2 regions of the Rhizobium sp. O111 genome follow, and region 1 is predicted to be linked to the other one. Evidence: predicted binding sites of a transcription regulator. Region 1 holds the regulator's gene; the other holds the start of a gene.
The links. The regulator LexA, encoded in region 1, represses DNA repair genes until DNA is damaged. The targets are predictions, from matches to a motif close to TGTTCNNNNTGTGTTCNG.

Region 1 (7,533 bases):
TCTCGTCTGGGAGCGGATGCAGACCGAAAAGCCGCCTGGCGTACACGCCGCGGAAATCGTGCTTGATGTCCTGAAAAACAAAAAACCCGGTCAAAACTGACCGGGTTTCTTTTTGAGCTTCGATGCGTCGAGATTAACGCTTGGAAACCGGAACGTAGTCGCGCTGCGCTTCGCCGATGTAGAGCTGGCGCGGACGGCCGATACGCTGCTGCGGATCTTCGATCATTTCGTTCCACTGCGCGATCCAGCCGACGGTGCGCGCGAGAGCGAACAGAACGGTGAACATGGTCGTGGGGAAGCCGAGAGCCTTCAGCGTGATACCCGAATAGAAGTCGATGTTCGGATAGAGCTTCTTCTCGATGAAGTATGGATCGGTCAGCGCGATGCGCTCGAGTTCCATGGCGACGTCGAGCAGCGGATCGTCCTTGATGCCGAGTTCGCCGAGCACTTCATGCGTCGTCTTCTGCATGATCTTGGCGCGCGGGTCGTAGTTCTTGTAGACGCGGTGGCCAAAGCCCATCAGGCGGAACGGATCGTTCTTGTCCTTGGCGCGGGCGATATACTCAGGAATGCGGTCAACCGTGCCGATTTCCTGCAGCATGTTGAGCGCCGCTTCGTTGGCGCCGCCGTGGGCAGGGCCCCAGAGGCAGGCAATGCCGGCCGCGATGCAGGCGAACGGGTTGGCACCCGAGGAACCGGCGAGGCGAACGGTCGAGGTCGAAGCGTTCTGCTCGTGGTCGGCGTGCAGGATGAAGATGCGGTCCATGGCGCGGGCAAGCACCGGATTGACCACATATTCCTCGCAAGGAACGGCGAAGCACATGCGCAGGAAGTTCGACGCGTAGTCGAGGTCGTTCTTCGGGTAAACGAAGGGCTGGCCGATATGGTACTTGTAGGCCATGGCGGCGATCGTCGGCATCTTGGCGATCATGCGCAGCGAAGCGACCATGCGCTGGTGCGGATCGGTGATGTCGGTGCTGTCGTGGTAGAACGCCGACAGGGCGCCGACGCAGCCGCACATGACGGCCATCGGATGCGCGTCGCGGCGGAAGCCGGTGAAGAAGCGGCTCATCTGCTCGTGCACCATCGTGTGGTGCGTCACGCGGTAGTCGAAGTCCTTCTTCTGCGCGGCTGTCGGCAGTTCGCCGTAAAGAAGCAGGTAGCAGACTTCGAGGAAGTCGCCCTGTTCGGCCAGCTGCTCGATCGGGTAACCGCGATGGAGCAGAACGCCCTCGTCGCCATCGATATAGGTGATTTTCGATTCACAGGATGCGGTCGAGGTGAAACCAGGATCGTACGTGAAGGAAGCCGTGTTCTTGTAGAGGGCGCCGATATCGATGACATCAGGTCCGATCGTGCCGCTCTTGACCGGCAGGTCGACTGTTTTCTCACCGAGTTTTAGTGTTGCGCTTTGATCCGTCATTCTGATCCTCCAAACTGGCGGTTGGCGCCTTAAAAGCGCCATAGGGTTAAGCGTCGTCTGCGATAGCTATATGATCGCGCGCCTAATGCCAAGTTACCGTGATGCCATTTTGTGCATCGCAGTATCAACTTTTGAGCAGTGCTGAGATGCCGTCTCCGCATAGCGGAAGCCAATGATAATCCTGACATTTTCGATGGTTTTATTTCCCGTTTGAATTCAAACGATTATAGTTGCGTTTCGGTTCCGCTGGCCTCATTCTGATTGCAGGTCAGGGTGGCTTTCGGGTGTCGTTGCATGCCGGAGTTGAATGCCAGTCACGTCGTTTTGATGCCACCCGAAGCGGCGCAAATTGCCAATTTGCCGGCCGTACCGGGGCAAAATGCCCGTGCCATAATGACGCGCGCGCCGTTGACGCAGTCGACGTCGGGTTTTCTGAGTCGCGCAAGCCGAGGGATCGGCCGCCAGGCAGCCGTTGCAGCACAAGCGTTCAGCACGGAATTCGATCACGGCCGCTTTTTCCTGGCGTCGCCCATCTTCCTCGGCGCAGGCGCCATCGCCTGGTTCCGCCTTGCTGTCGATATCCCGCCCATGCGGCTCCTTGCCTGGGCTGTTCTCTTCGGTCTCGTCTTCGTTCTGGCGGGCGCCGCGCCCGTTGCCACCCGCCGTGTGGCGATATCAGGCCTGCTCGTCGTCCTTGGCATGTTCGCGGCGCAACTCGAGACCTGGCGCGCTGATACCGTCGTTCTCGACACAGCGGTGACTACGACTGTGACCGGCCGCGTGGAACGGCGCGAGGGCGACGACAACGGCCGCTGGCGCTATATCTTAAGGGTAACGCGCACGGACGAGCCTGCGCTCAAGCGTCCGCCGCAGCAAGTGTCGCTCGTCGCGCGTGCCGGCGAGCCTGTCGCGGTCGGCGGATGGCTCACGGGCCGAGTGCGCCTGACGCCGCCAGCCGGACCGGCATTGCCCGAACTCAACGATTTCGCATTCTCCGCCTATTTCGACGGCATCGGCGCCAACGGCTTCTTCTACGGTATTCCGCAGCCCATCGCGTCGCAGATCGATATCGCCGATCTCTCTGCCGCCGATCGCGCCGTGGAATGGCTCTACGGTCTGCGCAGCAGTATTGGCGACCGCATCCGCAGCATTCTGCCTGATGATACCGGCGCCTTCGCCGCCTCGCTTGTCACCGATGAGAGACGCGTCATCTCCAACGAGACGACGGAGGCGCTGCGCCAATCCGGCCTCGCGCATATCGTCGCGATCTCGGGCCTCAACATGGCGCTGTCGGCCGGCATCTGCTTTGTCGGGCTGCGGCTGTTCTTTGGACTGTTTCCTGGCTTCGCACAGGCCTATCCGACCAAGAAGCTTGCCGCCGGCAGCGCGCTTCTGGCGCTGACGGCCTATTACATGATCTCGGGCTTTGCCGTCTCCGCCGAGCGCGCCTTCATCATGATGGCGATCATGCTTGTCGCGGTGCTGTTCGATCGCCCCTCGATCAGCCTGCGCAACATCGCGCTCTCGGCGATGCTGATCATTCTGATGTCGCCATCCGAGGTGCTGGGCCCGAGCTTCCAGATGTCCTACGCCGCGACGCTGGCGCTGGTCGCGGGCTTTGCTGTGTGGACTAGGAGGCGGCATCGCGAAAGCGTTCTTCTCACGCATCCCGCGATAAAGCCGGTCATGGTCACGCTTCGCTTCTTCGGCGGCATCGCGCTGACCTCGATGATCGGCGGTTTCTCGACGGCGCTGTTTTCGATCGAGCATTTTCACAGGCTGAGCGGCTACGGCCTTCCCGCCAACCTGCTTGCCATGCCCGTCATCTCCTTCATCGTCATGCCCTTCGGAATGGCCGCGATGTTGGCGACGCCATTTGGCCTCGACGCTGTGCCGTGGAAGGTCGCCGGCTTCGGGCTGGATCTCGTGATCGACATCGCAAAGATGGTTTCCGGCTGGGGCGGCAGTGTCGATATCGGGCGGATTCCCGAATGGTATTTCGCGATCGCCGTACTCGGCTTCCTCGTCTGGGGGCTGATGCGGACGCGCCTGCGATGGATCGGCGCTGCGGTTGCCGCGCTTGCAACGATCGTCGTCGTCCTGCTGCCTGCGACACCTGCGCCAGAACTCGTCGTGTCCGAGGATGGAAGCCTTGTGGCGGCAGTTACAGGCGACGGCCTTGCCAGCAACCGCGAACGGCCGCCCGACTTCATCTTCGGGCAATGGCAGCGCGCGCTCGCGATCGAAGACCACAAGCCGCCGGATGTGATCGAAGGCGAGGCATTGTCCATTCCCAGGAGGGGTGAGCCAAGGCCACGACTGACACTGAAACAACAACGCGAAGCGCGCGCCATGATGCGCGAAGCAGCGGCTTCGACAAACGACAGCGGTTTCCAGTGCCTCAAGATGGCCTGGTGCGTGACAGCGCTCGATAGCGGCTACGTCATCGCGACGCTCGAAAACGCCGCCTATCTCGGTCCCGCCTGCGATGTGGCCGATATCGTCATCACGCCTGTCCGTCTGCGCCAGGCGACATGCCGTTCCGGCGCAATGCTATTGACCGGCGAAACCCTCAGGCGATCGGGCGCCGTCGAAATCCGTATCGACGAGCAGGGGACACCCGTCGTCAAAACCGCCTATGAAAGCCTCGGTCGCCCCTGGTTGCGCCATCGCGCCTATGACTGGCGCAACGACAGCTTCAGCGACGACCAGTCACCGCCTGGCGATGTCACCACTCAGTGATACCGGCGAATAAGCCCGACGAGCTTGCCCTGAACCTTGACGCGGTCAGGCCCGAAAATGCGGGTTTCGTAAGCCGGGTTCGCAGCTTCCAGCGCGATCGACGCGCCCTTGCGGCGGAAGCGCTTCAGCGTCGCCTCTTCATCGTCGACAAGCGCCACGACGATGTCGCCGGGATTGGCGGTGTTGCCGTTGCGGATGATGACGGTGTCGCCGTCGAAAATGCCGGCTTCGATCATCGAGTCGCCCTTGACCTCGAGCGCGTAGTGCTCGCCGGAGCCGAGCATGTCGGCGGGGACGGTGATGTCGTGGGTGTTGTTCTGGATCGCCGAGATCGGCACACCGGCGGCGATCCGGCCCATGACGGGAACGGACGCCGAGTTGCCGTTGTCGGCGCTGGGCGCGGCCTTCGGGGCAGGGGCCGCGGCCACCGGCTGCGGCTTGCCGAGGCTGCCCTCGATGACGCTCGGCGAGAAGCCGCGTCGCGGCTGCAGGCTCGGATTATAGGCTTCCGGCAGCTTGATGACCTCGAGCGCGCGCGCCCGGTTTGGCAGCCGGCGAATGAAGCCGCGCTCTTCCAGCGCCGTGATCAGCCGGTGAATGCCGGATTTTGATGCTAGATCGAGTGCATCCTTCATTTCGTCGAAGGATGGCGGAACGCCCGACTCTTTCATCCGCTCATGAATGAACAGAAGCAGTTCTTGTTGCTTGCGTGTCAGCATCGAAATGAACCCCAGAGTCGTGAAACAAAGCCAGAACGGACACTATATGTTCCATATGTGTTCCGCAAGTGCCTAAATTTTCGTAAAACTTGGCTCGGAATCGTCGCGATTTTGCACTTCATTCGATTTAACCGCGCTCGCCTCTTGCATTGTGGCGAAAGCCAGCGCACATCTCTGCCGATTTCGGGAGGATTTGCCGATGAGTGACCCCCATCCCCTGGACCACGTGGTGCTGCCGGTGGTCAATATCGAGATGGCGCGCGAGCGCCTGGGCAAGCTCGGTTTTACCGTCGCCGCCGATGCGCGGCACCCATTCGGCACCGAGAATGCCTGCGTCTTCTTTGCCGACAAAACCTACCTCGAGCCGCTCGGCATCGCCAGCCTGGAGACTTACGAAGCGGCCATCGGAGACGGCAACGTTTTCACCGCACGTGATCGTGCCTTCCGCTTCCGCTGCGGCGACGACGGCCTGTCGGCTATCGTCTTCGGTACGCCGGATGCCGATAGCGATCACGCCCGCTTCATCGACGATGGCATGAGCGGCGGCGAGATGCTGAGATTTGCCCGGCAGATGAAGATGCCGGATGGTTCTGAGGCGACCGCCGCGTTCCGCCTGGCTTTCGCGGCCGATCTGCGCGCACCCGATTTCTTCCTCTTCGCCTGCCAGCGCGTCAACCCACTGCCCAGCGATCTCAAGGCCTTGGAAACCCATGCGAATGGCGTTTTGGGCATCCTGTCGATCGTGCTCTCGTCGTCCGATCCCAAGGCGTTCGCGCCGCTGTTGCAGCTGGCGTCTGATGCGCAGGCGACCCGCGAGGAGGCGTTCGGTGTCAGCCTGGATGCCGGCAACGCCCGTATCAATATCCTGTCGCCGGATGGCTTGAACGCTTACTACGATCTCGCCGAGCCCAAGGCCGATCGCGGCCTGCGTGGCGCGGCGATTGTCTTTTCCGTTGCCGATCTCGCCGTGACAGAGGCGCATTTGGCTGCTAACGGGATCACCTATACACGCAAGAACAATCGAATTCTGGTGAAGGCCGCACCCGGCCAGGGCGCGCTCTTCGCCTTCGAGGAGAAACGATGACTGAGACCAATTCCGAGGTGGCCGTTGGCGAAGGCGCCGGCCGTGTGGTGTTTTCCAACACCGGCAAGCTGTCGCTGATCGCCGGCCCCTGCCAGATGGAAAGCCGCGACCATGCCTTCATGATCGCCGGCACGCTGAAGGAGCTCTGCGACAAGCTCGGCATCGGCCTTGTCTACAAGTCCTCCTTCGACAAGGCCAACCGCACCTCGCTGTCGGCCCAGCGCGGCATCGGTCTTGAAACGGCGCTCGAAGTCTTCGCCGATCTCAAGAAGGAATACGGCTTCCCTGTCTTGACCGACATCCACACCGAGGAGCAGTGCGCCGAAGTCGCCGCTGTCGTCGATGTGCTGCAGATCCCGGCCTTCCTTAGCCGGCAGACGGACCTGCTGGTCGCTGCCGCCAAGACCGGCCGCGCCATCAACGTCAAGAAGGGCCAGTTCCTGGCGCCTTGGGACATGAAGAACGTGCTTGCCAAGCTGAATGCCAGCGGCAACCCGAACATCATGCTGTGCGAACGCGGCGCTTCCTTCGGCTATAACACGCTGGTCTCCGACATGCGCTCGCTCCCCATCATGGAAGCCATGGGCGCGCCTGTTGTCTTCGATGCGACGCATTCGGTGCAGCAGCCGGGCGGGCAGGGCGGCTCCAGTGGCGGCCAGCGCGAATTCGTGGAAACGCTGGCACGTGCGGCTGTCGCCGTCGGTGTCGCCGGTGTGTTCGTCGAGACGCACGAAGATCCCGACAATGCGCCGTCGGATGGCCCGAACATGGTCTATCTCAAGGACATGCCGCGCCTGCTTGAGAAGCTTCTGGCCTTTGACGCCATCGCCAAGGGCTGACGTTCAAAAGACTGACACGTTCGTGTATTAGGCCACCGAAGAACAATGTGGAGGAGCATGCGCAAAAGGGTCCCAAACTGCCCCAAACCGGCATTGTAATTTGCGCATCTTCGATTAAAGACGAATTTCAAACGATTTATCCACCCTCAAGCAGAGAAGAGCCGATGACCGCTATTACCGATATTATCGCCCGCGAGATTCTCGACAGCCGTGGTAACCCCACCGTCGAAGTCGATGTCTATCTCGAAGATGGCAGCATGGGCCGCGCCGCCGTTCCGTCGGGCGCATCGACCGGCGCGCACGAAGCCGTCGAACTCCGCGATGGTGGCAAGCGTTATCTCGGCAAGGGTGTCGAAAAGGCCGTCGAAGCCGCCAACACGGAAATCTTCGACGCCATTGGCGGCATCGACGCTGAAAACCAGATCCAGATCGACAACATCATGATCGAACTGGACGGCACGCCGAACAAGTCGCGCCTCGGCGCCAACGCTATCCTCGGCGTTTCGCTGGCCGTTGCCAAGGCTGCCGCCGAAGCTGCCGGCCTGCCGCTCTACCGTTACGTTGGTGGCGCTTCCGCGCACCTGCTGCCGGTTCCGATGATGAACATCATCAACGGCGGCGCGCATGCCGACAACCCGATCGACTTCCAGGAATTCATGATCCTGCCTGTAGGAGCTGATTCCATCCGCGAAGCTGTTCGCATGGGCTCGGAAGTCTTCCACACGC
Region 2 (7,533 bases), 400 kb from region 1:
AACTACAGAACGCCATCGATTATCTCGACCACGCGCCTGCCGGCTTCTTTTCGGCGGGCCGCAAGGGCGAGATCTTCTATCTTAACGCGACGCTTGCCGAGTGGCTGGGGATTGACCTTACCAAGTTCATTCCCGGCTCGATGACGATCGGCGACATGGTGGCCGGCGAGGGGCTGGCGCTGATCCAGTCTGTGCAGGCCGATCCCGGTCTGCAGAAGACGGTGACGCTCGATCTCGACCTGAAGAAATCGAACGGACAGGGCGTTCCGGTGCAGATCGTTCACAGCGTCACCTCGATGCGCGATGGCGCACCCGGCGAGAGCCGCTCGATCGTTCTCACGCGGCGCGACAGCACGGCTGGTGATCAGTCGGCGTCGGCTGCATCGATGCGTTTCACGCGCTTCTTCAACAATACGCCGATGGCGATCGCCTCCGTTGATGGCGACGGCCGCATCCTCAGGACCAATGCGCCGTTCCTGAAACTCTTTTCCGGCATCGTTTCGCGCGATGACGTCGAGAACGGCGCGCTGTTCGAAACCATCGTGCAGGATGTCGACAAGCCGAGGCTGCAGGGGGCACTTGCCGCCGCCAAGGACCGGCAGGGCGATATTCCGCCGCTCGATTCCAAGACGCAGGCCGACGACAACAGGCATTTCCGCTTCTACGTCAACGCCGTCATCGATCAGAGCGACGAAGCGCCGGAAGAGGCCGCGATCGTCTACGCCGTAGAAGTGACCGAGCAGAAGGCGCTCGAGGCGCAGATGGCGCAGACGCAGAAGATGAACGCCGTGGGCACGCTCGCCGGCGGCATCGCGCACGACTTCAACAACGTCTTGACCGCCATCCTTCTATCGTCCGACCACCTGCTGCTGCAGGCGCGACCGGCCGATCCTGGTTTTGCGGATCTGATGGAAATCAAGCGCAACGCCAACCGCGCCGCCGTGCTGGTGCGCCAGCTGCTCGCCTTCTCGCGCAAGCAGACGATGCGGCCGAGTGTGCTCAATCTCACCGATGTGGTCGGCGATCTCAGGATGCTGGTCGACCGGTTGCTGTCGGGGACCAACGTCAAGCTCGATGTCGAATACGGGCGCGATCTCTGGCCCGTGAAGACCGACCTGTCGCAGTTCGAGCAGGTGCTGATCAACCTTTGCGTCAACGCGCGCGACGCGATGCCCGAGGGCGGCAAGCTGACCGTGCGCACGAAGAACGCGACGGCCGCTGAAGTCGCCGCCTTCAACTATTCCTACATGCCGCATGAGGATATGGTTCTGGTCGAGGTGTCGGACAACGGCACCGGTATCGCGCCCGAGATCATGGACAAGATCTTCGAGCCCTTCTTCACCACCAAGGAGGTAGGCAAGGGCACGGGTCTTGGGCTTGCCATGGTCTACGGCATCGTCAAGCAATCCGGCGGATACATCCAGCCGGAATCGGAAGTCGGCAAGGGCACGACCTTCCGTGTCTTCCTGCCGCGTCACATCGTCGAGCCGGCGATCGCAGCCGAAGCCGATGCGGTCACGCCGAGCGCCGACAACGTCGTTGCCCTGTCGCCGGCCAAGCCGGAGCAGCCGGAGGATCTGACGGGATCTGCCGTCATCCTCCTGGTCGAGGACGAAGAGGCCGTGCGTCGCGGCGGCAAGCGCATGCTGGAGACGCGCGGCTACACGGTTCACGAAGCGGGATCGGGTGTCGAAGCGCTCGACATCATGGACGAGCTCGATGGCAAGGTGGATATCGTCGTCTCCGACGTCGTCATGCCTGAAATGGACGGGCCGTCGCTGTTGCGCGAACTGCGCAAGAAATATCCTGATCTGAAGTTCATCTTCGTCTCGGGCTATGCCGAGGACGCATTCGCCCGCAACCTGCCGCCGGAATCCAAGTTCGGCTTCCTGCCGAAGCCGTTCTCGCTGAAGCAGCTGGCTGTGGTGGTCAAGGAGACGCTTGAGGGGTGAGGTGAGCCGGGGCGTTTGCGGCGTTGTGCCGTAGGGGTTCCCTGTATAGGGCGGGCCGTGTGAGCCCCCCTCTGTCCTGCCGGACTGCCGGGGCCGAGCCGCTTGTCTCGACCCGTGCTTCGCGCCCCCCACAAGGGGTGAGATCGGCTAGGGGCGGCCGCTCGCTTCACTATTTGCGAAGACGGTCGGCTAATGGGGCATGCCGTGGCGGCACACCCCATCAAGTGTCAGGCGTTGAGCGCAACCGCGATTTCGCCGGCGAGGCGGGCGTTGTTTTCCACCAATGCGATATTGGTCTTCAGGCTCTGGCCGTCGGTCAGGTCGAAAATGGTGCTCAGCAGGTAAGGCGTGACCGCCTTGCCGGAGATTTCGTCGCGTTCGGCGCTGTCGAGCGCGCGCTGGATGTAGATTTCCATCTCTTCGGCCGGGATCTCGTCGGCTTCAGGCACCGGATTGGCGATCAGCATGCCGCCGTCGATGCCGAGCTGTTCGCGTACCGTCTGGAAATTGGCGATGGCAGCAGGGCTGTTCAGTGTCAGCGGGCTGCGCAGGCCTGATGAGCGCGACCAGAAGGCTGGGAATTCTTCGCTCTCGTAGGTGACCACAGGAACGCCAGCGGTTTCCAGCACTTCCAGCGTCTTTGGCACGTCGAGGATCGCCTTGGCGCCGGCGCAAACGACGATGACGCCGGTGCGGGCGAGTTCTTCGAGGTCGGCGGAGATGTCGAAGCTCTCTTCCGCACCGCGATGCACGCCGCCGATGCCGCCGGTCGCGAAGACCTTGATGCCGGCGCGTTCGGCGGCGATCATCGTGGCGGCGACCGTGGTGGCGCCGTGACGGCGCTCGGCGATCGCGAAGGCGAGGTCGGCGCGCGAGACTTTCAGCACATCCTTGGCCTTGGCCAGCTGCTCTAGCTCTTCGGCTTCAAGCCCGATGTGGAGGGTGCCGTGGATGACGGCGATGGTGGCGGGGACGGCGCCCTGCTCACGGATGATCGATTCGACGCTGCGGGCCATCTCGATATTCCCGGGGTAGGGCATGCCGTGGGTGATGATCGTCGATTCGAGCGCCACGATCGGCGCGCCGCGCTGCTTGGCGCTCGCCACTTCCTTGGAATAGGTGATCGGCAGCTTGGAGGAGAGAGTGTTCGTCATCGGATCTTCCATTTCGTCTGATTGGGTTTCAATGCAGAATTCTCGCCGGCGGGACAAGAGCCAGAGCCTGTTTCAGCAGATCGGCGGAGAGATTTTCGTTGACCGCATTGGGCGACTGGACCGTCAGCGCTGCCGCAGCGGCACCCTCGCGGATGGCCTCGCTCATCGGTAGCCCGCGCAAAAGTGCTGCGATAACGCCCGAGGCTAGGGAATCGCCGGCGCCGGTCACATCTGACACGTGCTCGACATTGGCCGGCTGCAGCGCCGCCACGTGGCCGGCGGAAAAGGCGATCAGCTCGCGCTGTCCCCGGGTGACGACACCGCCCCTGAGGCCTATATCACCGAGCAGTGACGGCCAATGGACGGGATTTTCCGGCCGCTCGCCGGTCAGCGCGGTGGCCTCGGCCTCGTTGAGGAAGAGATAGTCGATACCCTGCATGCAGGCCTTCAGCTTCACCGCCTTTGCCGGCGATATCGCGATCGCCGCTACCGGCTTGCCGAGCGCCTTGGCGCGTGTTGTGATCGAGACCAGCGTTTCCTCCGGCAGGTTGGCATCGAAGAGGATCATGTCGGTCGCCGAAAACGCGTCGCGCACCGAGCGGATCGACAGGCGGCGCGGCACAAACATGCGGTAGAGATCCATGTCGGCCAACGCGATCACCAGATTGCCGTCGCGCTCGATGATGGCGGTATAGCTCGGCGTCTTGCGGTCGAGAAAGATGAAGGGGCGATCGTTGACGCCGGCGAGATCGGCGGCTTCGCTTACCATCTCGCCGGTCGGATCACCGCCGCGCGGCGAGATCATGGTGACATCGAAACCAAGGCGGGCGAGGTTGCGGGCCGCGTTGAAGCCGCCGCCGCCTGCTTCCTCGAACCATGAGCCGGGGTTGCTGGCGCCATCGGCCGTGGCGCCCGATATGCGGCCGCGGCGATCGACATGGGCGCCGCCAAGCACGAGAATCTTCTTGCTCATCTCATCGCTCCGAAATGCCGTCTTGGCCGAATCGTGCGGCCTCCGGAAGCGCGGTCAGCCGCCGTCCAGGCGCTGTAAGCTCTTGCTTTGCATGGATAAAACAAATGTAGAACACAGGCCGTTTTACCTCTTTCTTTCAATGCTTTGAACGGCACTTGCGCAATGAGAACAAATGCGGTACAAAATCGACATCGGCGGCGACATTGCTTGAGCGGCTTCAATAACCTAAAGGTGGATCGAATGTCACAGAATACATTGCGGCTTGTAGAGGACAAATCGGTGGACAAAAGCAAGGCACTTGAAGCGGCACTCTCACAGATCGAGCGGTCGTTCGGCAAGGGCTCTATCATGAAGCTCGGCTCGAATGAGGGCGTGGTCGAGATCGAGACCGTTTCGACGGGCTCTCTCGGACTGGATATCGCACTCGGGATCGGCGGTCTTCCCAAGGGACGTATCATCGAAATTTACGGGCCAGAAAGCTCGGGTAAGACGACGCTGGCGCTGCAGACGATCGCGGAAGCACAGAAGAAGGGCGGCATCTGCGCCTTCGTCGACGCCGAACACGCGCTTGATCCGGTCTATGCTCGCAAGCTGGGCGTCGATCTGCACAATCTGCTGATCTCGCAGCCGGATACGGGCGAGCAGGCACTCGAAATCACCGACACGCTGGTGCGCTCCGGTGCCGTTGACGTGCTGGTCGTGGACTCGGTCGCGGCACTGACGCCGCGTGCCGAAATCGAAGGCGAGATGGGCGACAGCCTGCCGGGTCTGCAGGCGCGACTGATGAGCCAGGCGCTGCGCAAGCTGACGGCCTCGATCTCGAAGTCGAAGACCATGGTCATCTTCATCAACCAGATCCGCATGAAGATCGGCGTCATGTTCGGTTCGCCGGAAACGACGACGGGTGGTAATGCGCTGAAGTTCTACGCCTCGGTTCGCCTCGACATCCGCCGCATCGGCGCCGTCAAGGAGCGCGAAGAGGTGATCGGCAACCAGACGCGCGTCAAGGTCGTCAAGAACAAGATGGCGCCTCCCTTCAAGCAGGTCGAATTCGACATCATGTATGGCGAAGGCGTATCGAAGACTGGCGAGCTGGTCGACCTCGGCGTCAAGGCCGGGATCGTCGAGAAGTCGGGCGCCTGGTTCTCCTATAACAGCCAGCGTCTCGGCCAGGGCCGCGAGAATGCCAAGACGTTCCTGCGCGACAATCCGGAATTGATGCGCGAGATCGAAACGTCGATCCGCCAGAATGCCGGCCTGATCGCCGATCAGCTGCAAAATGGCGGTCCTGACGCGAACGATTCCGACGGCGAATAAGCCTCGATCCAGGATTGAATAGTTCAAAGCCGGCTGCATTCCTTGATCAGAATGCAGCCGGTTTTGTTTGTCTGCTGGACAGTGGTTAACGTCAGCGATAAAAGCCACTGAATTTTTAAGATTTGACCTGCCTTGGGCAGCACTGAAGGGCATAGCATGAGCGGTGTGAACGAAATCCGGTCGACCTTCCTCGACTACTTCAAGAAGAACGGCCACGAGATCGTTTCATCGAGCCCGCTGGTGCCGCGCAACGACCCGACGCTGATGTTCACGAACGCCGGCATGGTGCAGTTCAAGAACGTCTTCACCGGTCTTGAGCAGCGCCCTTACAAGACGGCGTCGACCGCGCAGAAGTGCGTGCGCGCCGGCGGCAAGCATAACGACCTCGACAATGTCGGCTATACCGCGCGCCACCATACCTTCTTCGAAATGCTCGGCAATTTCTCCTTCGGCGATTACTTCAAGGAGCAGGCGATCGAGCATGCTTGGACGCTGATCACCAAGGAATTCGGCATTGACGCCAAGCGTCTGCTGGTCACCGTCTATCACACCGACGACGAAGCCTTTAATCTCTGGAAGAAGATCGCCGGCCTCTCCGACGACAAGATCATCCGCATCCCGACCAGCGACAATTTCTGGGCGATGGGCGATACCGGCCCGTGCGGTCCCTGTTCGGAAATCTTCTACGATCACGGCGATCATATCTGGGGCGGCCCTCCCGGCTCGCCGGAAGAAGACGGCGATCGCTTCATCGAGATCTGGAACCTCGTCTTCATGCAGTACGAGCAGATCACCAAGGAAGAGCGCATCGACCTGCCGCGTCCGTCGATCGATACCGGCATGGGTCTTGAGCGCATCGCAGCGCTGCTGCAGGGCAAGCACGACAACTACGACATCGACCTGTTCCGCGCGCTGATCTCGGCGTCGGAGGAAGCAACCGGCGTCAAGGCCGAGGGTGAGCAGCGCGCCAGCCACCGCGTCATCGCCGATCATCTGCGCTCGTCCGCCTTCCTGATCGCCGACGGCGTCCTGCCGTCCGCCGAAGGCCGCGGCTACGTGCTTCGTCGTATCATGCGCCGCGCCATGCGCCATGCCGAACTGCTCGGCGCGCGTGAGCCGCTGATGTGGAAGCTTTTGCCTGCGCTGATCCAGCAGATGGGCCGTGCCTATCCGGAGCTGGTGCGCGCAGAAGCCTTGATCACCGAGACGCTGAAGCTTGAGGAAACCAAGTTCCGCACGACGCTGAAGCGCGGCCTGTCGCTCCTCTCGGATGCCACGACGACGCTCGGCAAGGGCGATATGCTCGACGGCGAGACCGCCTTCAAGCTCTACGACACCTATGGTTTCCCGCTCGACCTGACGCAGGACGCGCTGCGCGCCCGCGAAATCAACGTCGATCTCGCCGGCTTCACCGACGCCATGGAGCGCCAGAAGGCAGAGGCACGCTCGCATTGGGCAGGCTCCGGCGACAAGGCGACCGAGACGATCTGGTTCGAGCTGCGCGACAAGCACGGCGCCACCGAATTCCTCGGCTATGACACCGAGACCGCCGAAGGTGTGGTCCAGGCGATCGTCAAAGACGGTGCTGCGGTCGGCGAAGCGGCCAAGGGCGACAAGGTTCAGATCGTCGTCAACCAGACGCCGTTCTATGGCGAATCCGGTGGCCAGATGGGCGATGCGGGCGTCATTTCGTCCGATAACGCCAAGATCGAGATCACCGATACGCAAAAGCGCGGCGAGGGTCTATTCGTTCATACGGGCACCGTCGTTGAAGGTAGCGTCAAGGCCGGCGATGCGGTGGCATTGACCGTCGATCACGCCCGCCGCTCGCATATCCGCGCCAATCACTCGGCGACCCACCTGCTGCATGAGGCGCTGCGCGAAGTGCTCGGCACCCATGTCGCCCAGAAGGGCTCGCTGGTCACGCCGGATCGCCTGCGTTTCGACGTTTCGCATCCGAAGCCCATGACGGCGGAAGAGCTCAAGGTGGTCGAGGATATGGCCAACGAGATCATTCTGCAGAATTCGCCGGTCACGACCCGGCTGATGAGCGTCGACGACGCCCGTGCCGAGGGCGCGATGGCGCTGTTCGGCGAAAAATACGGCGATGAGGTCCGCGTCGTCTCCATGGGCCAGG

Region 2: a site for LexA is predicted at 4,176-4,193, ahead of recA (recombinase RecA). Genes of this name have one in related genera too.

The regions. Positions count from the first base shown of each region.
Region 1 is NZ_JBSHXL010000001.1:1,329,850-1,337,382, forward strand. Features, by position in the region: gene lpxB (lipid-A-disaccharide synthase) at 1-100, shown strand, start outside; gene gltA (citrate synthase) at 134-1,423, opposite strand; gene ACVTFQ_RS06840 (ComEC/Rec2 family competence protein) at 1,718-4,165, shown strand; gene lexA (transcriptional repressor LexA) at 4,159-4,884, opposite strand; gene ACVTFQ_RS06850 (VOC family protein) at 5,084-5,968, shown strand; gene kdsA (3-deoxy-8-phosphooctulonate synthase) at 5,965-6,807, shown strand; gene eno (phosphopyruvate hydratase) at 6,972-7,533, shown strand, end outside.
Region 2 is NZ_JBSHXL010000001.1:1,729,941-1,737,473, reverse strand. Features, by position in the region: gene cckA (cell cycle histidine kinase CckA) at 1-1,952, shown strand, start outside; gene ACVTFQ_RS08860 (pseudouridine-5'-phosphate glycosidase) at 2,180-3,106, opposite strand; gene ACVTFQ_RS08855 (carbohydrate kinase family protein) at 3,135-4,079, opposite strand; gene recA (recombinase RecA) at 4,320-5,396, shown strand; gene alaS (alanine--tRNA ligase) at 5,553-7,533, shown strand, end outside.